2 regions of the Duganella sp. Leaf61 genome follow, and region 1 is predicted to be linked to the other one. Evidence: predicted binding sites of a transcription regulator. Region 1 holds the regulator's gene; the other holds the start of a gene.
The links. Region 1 encodes FNR, which switches genes on or off when oxygen is low (the NO sensors DNR and NnrR bind a similar motif). Its sites were predicted from a motif close to TTGATNNNNATCAA; they were not measured.
Positions count from the first base shown of each region.

Region 2: cqsA (alpha-hydroxyketone-type quorum-sensing autoinducer synthase) is a predicted target of FNR. The motif match lies at 964-977, and genes of this name have one in related genera.

Region 1 is NZ_LMLM01000023.1:264,378-266,774, forward strand. Features, by position in the region: gene ASF04_RS14190 (putative peptide maturation dehydrogenase) at 1-798, opposite strand, end outside; gene fnr (fumarate/nitrate reduction transcriptional regulator Fnr) at 1,004-1,762, shown strand; gene ASF04_RS14200 (FixH family protein) at 1,812-2,354, opposite strand; gene ccoG (cytochrome c oxidase accessory protein CcoG) at 2,364-2,397, opposite strand, start outside.
Region 2 is NZ_LMLM01000012.1:276,870-279,266, forward strand. Features, by position in the region: gene cqsA (alpha-hydroxyketone-type quorum-sensing autoinducer synthase) at 1-885, opposite strand, end outside; gene ASF04_RS10255 (sensor histidine kinase KdpD) at 1,052-2,332, shown strand; gene ASF04_RS10260 (response regulator) at 2,335-2,397, shown strand, end outside.

The sequences.
Region 1 (2,397 bases):
CAGCGTGTTGTCGAGCGGATGGTAGTGGTACAAGCCCGGCGCCAGGCCGTCCACCCGTTGCACCAGCACGAACGCTTCGACCGGATGCAGGCCGCCGCCCGACGGGCTGGTCTTTTTCAGGACGTTAGCGTGCGGGCCGATGTGGCGCAGTTCCTGGGCGCCGAATGTGCGTTGCAGCAGGCGCGCCGCCACCGCCAGCGGCAGGCTGGCGCTGGTGTCGTAGTTGCGGCCCGTGTAGCGGCGCAGCAGTACCTCGTCGAGGAAACCGGCGGGCGCTGGCAGCGGCACCGCCGCGCCGATGCTGGCCACCTGCTGCACCGGCGGTGGCGGATTGCCGTGGCGTTCGAGCAGTTCCTCGAAGCTGGGCGCCTCCATGCCGGTGTCGCTGCGTACGTCGTGCCAGCGCGAGAACGTGTGCGCCAGCGCCGCCAGCGGCCGCCAGTGCAGCGTGCGCAAGGTGTCGTCGCGTTCGCGCAGGGCGTCCTGCGCGGTGGCCTGCTCTTGCTGCTGCCCCTGATCCTCGGCCAGCAGCAGGCCGTGCGCGAGCAGCCGGTCCACGACTGCCGCGCCATGGCGTTCGACGACCTGGTCGCGCGCGGTCCACACCGACGCACCGACATCGGCCAGCATTGCCAGGTCGGCCGCATCGACTTCGATCTCGCGGTCCAGGTGCGGCGCCAGCGCCAGCCAGCGGGTGCTGGCCGCCAGGGTGCTGGTGCCGGCAAACAAGGCGGTCCAGTCGATGTCCAGTTCTTCGCGGGGTTCGAGGTACAGCACGGCGCAGCGGCGTAGATTCATGGTCTTTATCTCTCCTGCTCAAGTTGAGAAATCGGCAATAACGAGGACCAGTCTAGCGTATCCTTCGCCAGCGGGAAAGTGGCGACGGGCGGAATTTTCACCGGTCATTTGCTTGCACAATGCAAGTGAAATGCACGTCGGAATACCCGATGGTGGCAGTGCGGCATCGCACCATCCTGGCGCATCATGGTCTACACTAGCGGTCATGATCAAAGACCTGCCATCGCTGGTGCTGCCCGGCGCCACAATCGACATCCTCAAAGCCAGCTGCGCCACGTGCAGCATGCACCAGCTGTGTTTGCCCATGGGACTGGGCAACGAAGACATGGACCGGCTCGACCAGATCATCGGCCGCCGGCGCAAGGTCGCGCGCGGCAATACCTTGTTCCGCATTGGCGACCCGTTCCAGAACCTGTACGCGATCCGCCTCGGCCACTTCAAAACCTACCAGGTCAACCGCGAAGGCGCGGAGCAGATCACCGGCTTCCAGATGGCCGGCGAACTGCTGGGCATGGACGCCATCAGCACCGACCTGCACCATTGCACGGCGGTGGCGCTGGAAGACAGCGAAGTGTGCGAAATTCCGTTCGCCACCCTGCAGCAACTGCTGGCCGAAATGCCGACCCTGCTGCGCCACTTCCACCGCATGATGAGCCAGGAAATCACGCGCGAGCAAAGCGTGATGCTCTTGCTCGGCAATATGCAGGCCACCCAGCGTTTCGCCGCCTTCCTGGTCAACCTGTCGTCGCGCTACGAAGCACGCGGCTACTCGCCCAACGCGTTCCAGCTGCGCATGTCGCGCGAGGAGATCGGCAACTACCTGGGCCTGACGATCGAAAGCATCAGCCGCCTGCTGTCGAAGTTCAAGAAAGAAGGACTGGTCCGGGTAAGCAACCGCGAAATCGAACTGCTGCAGCCGCAAACGCTCAAGGCGATTACGGCCGGTACCCAGACTTGCGGTTGAACTGATAGCGCGCCAGAGGCATGCCTGTGCCCCGGCGCCTATTGTGCGGCTATTGCGCCGGCGCCTGCTGCTGCACAGGCGCCACATCCGCCACCAAGGTTACCCCGCGCTCCTTCGGCCACGTCCACGCGCCGGCCAGGCGCCAGTCGCGTTTTTCGCCTTCCACCAGCACCACCCAGCGGCTGCGTTCGAGCATGGCCAGTGGCAGTTCGAAGCGGCCCGCCGCATCGGGTAGCACGGTCGCTTCGATGTCCTTGTCGGGCAAGGTCGCGTGCGCGAGACGCAGCCGCAGGCGCTCGGTGATGCCGCCGCCGCTGGCGCGTTGCACCTGGCCCGTCAGCGCGCCGCGATTGGCGTCGTAGCCGATCGTCATCGACAGGCCCATGGCGCTGGCCACGCGGTCGCGGCTCAGGTCCTGGTTGATGGCCTTGCCCTGCTTGTAGTAGTCGCCAACCACCACCGGGTCGGGCGTTGAAAACGCCAGCCAGGCGGTAAACACGCTGCCGGCCACCACGATGGCCGGGCCCAGCATCAGGAACCACGGCCAGCGCTGCTTGTACCACGGCGTGACCGTGCTGTGTAAATGGTGCATGGTGATCTCCTAGCGCGGCACAATGAAGACCGCTGTTTCTTTC
Region 2 (2,397 bases), on a different contig from region 1:
GGCATCGAACCACGCCAGCTCGTGCCGCAGCAGGCAGGAACTGAAGATGGCAGGGCGCGACTCGGACAGGAAGTAGCCCTTGAATTTGCTGGAGCACGTGATGACGCCGGCGCGCCCGGCAAACGCCTTGGCCAGCGACGCCGTGCGGAAATGCACGCGGTCCTGCAAGCCCAGCGCGGCGACCAATCCGGCGCCGCGCGGACCGTGGGTGCCCAGCGAATGCGATTCATCGACGATCAGCACGCAGCCGGTCGCCCAGGCCAGATCGACCAGTGCCGGCAATGGCGCCACGCTGCCATTGGTGCTGTAGAGCGCATCGACCGCGATTACGCCGCGTCCGTGGCGCGCCACCTGCCGCTGCAGATGCTCGAGGTCATTGTGGCGGAACGAGACCGGCACGGCGCCGGCCGACTGCACGCCCTCCCACAGCGAGGCGTGGGCCTGCATGTCGAGGTACACCGGCAAGCCGGGCTCGGCCAGCGTCTGGACCAGGCCAACATTGGCGGCCCAGCCCGACTGCGCCAAAATCGCGTCCTCGGCACCCATGAAGCGCGCGAACTTGTGTTCGAGCCGGTGCTGGGCGCTGCCCTCCTGCAGGTACACCGCCGACATCAGCTGTTCGCTTTCGCCCCCCTGCAAGGCGTTGACCTGGGCCCGCACCAGCGCCGGCTCGCCGGCCAGGCACAGGTAATCGTTACCGGCCAAAAATACCGAGCCCGCCTGGACCGGCTGCCAGGCATGCGGGTGCTCGCCGCCGAGCAACTGTTCAATCCGCGTCACGTGATGCGCATCCATGCGCCGGCGCACGTAATCCGGCATCAGGTGTTCGGCAGCAAACAGCGAAGGGTGAAACAAGGCATTTTGGCAAGTGTTAACGTTGGTCATGATATTTTCCTGTTTTGAAATGGTTGTGTTTTTTTATGAAACTATTCCGCACCTTGATGCATAAAAATCCTAAACCAGTTGATCAAAATCAACGACCTATTTGATATGCCAGAGTGCGTTGCAAATCCGGGCGATGATAAGTCTCACAGACAAGTAAATCCTTGCCATGAAGCAACCACTGCAAGAATCCTTCAAGCGTTGGAAGACGAGCGTGCTGCAGTCGCTGCTCCAATACCATGGCCGCGAAGACCATGCCACCGTGCGCATCTTGCTGCTGGCCTGCATCGGCACGGTCGCCATGCCGCTGTACTACGTGATCTGGCAGCACTTTTTCCCGCAGGAATACGAGAGCCTGCCGCTGCGGCTGGTCGGTATCGTGCTGTGCGCGATCGGCCTGTTTGCGCGCCAGTTCAGCCGCCGCATGCTGGACCTGTACCTGCTGGTCACGCTCAGCTACATCTTCCCGTTCTTCTTCACCTTTATGTTCCTGATGAATCATGCGTCCGGCGTGTGGAGCGAGTCCCTGCTGATCGGCCTGATCGTGCTGTTCCATTTCGACACCAGCGTCGCCGTCAAGGCTTACCTGATCGGCACGGCGGCGGCGGTGGCAGCGGTGGCCATGGTGGGCGACACCGCCGTCCTCGGCAGCCGGCTGGTATTGCAGCAGTTGCCGATCCACTGGTTCACGATTGCCGTGCTCGCTGCTGCCAAGATCAGCCGCGAGGTACTGGCGCAGGAAAAACTGGCGGGACTGGGCGCCGGACTGGCGACCGTGGCGCACGAACTGCGCACGCCGCTCACCAGCGTGGACGCCAATGTGCGCGGCCTGCTGCGCATGTGCTCGGAAAGTGCGGGGCCGCTGCCGGCCGACCGCGTGGGCACCGTCGACGCGCTGGCGCGGATCCAGTTCGAGGTGCGCCACATGAACCACATGATCGACCTGTTCCTGCTCAGCGCCACGGCGGTGCGGCGCAGCCTGCGGCCGATCGAGACGGTATCGATGGAAGCGGTGGTGGCGGCGGTGCTCAAGCGCTACCCGTTCGTCAACGCCGGCCAGCAAAAGCTGGTGGCGCTGGAGGTACGCCGCAATTTCAGTTTTGCCGGCCAGTCCGAGCTGTCGGTGGTGATCTTGCTGAACCTGCTGAGGAATGCACTGAAAGCCATCCAGCGCGCTGGCAAGGGCCGGGTGCGGATCGTCATCGATGGCGGCCATGCGCCGCCGCGCCTGCTGTTCATCGACACCGGCTGCGGCATTCCGGCGCAGCAGATGCCGCTGATCTTCCACCGCTTTTATTCGTTCCCGCCGCACAACGGCGCCGGTATCGGCCTGGCGCTGTGCCAGGAAATCATGGATGCCTGGAGCGCCACCATCGAATGCATCTCGCGCGAGAGCGCCTATGCCATCTTCATCCTCGAATTTCCCCAGCAGCCATCACTGGCAAAATAATCATGTCACTTCCTCTCTACACCCACCCTACCCTGACCGTGCTGGTCGATGACAGCGATTCATTC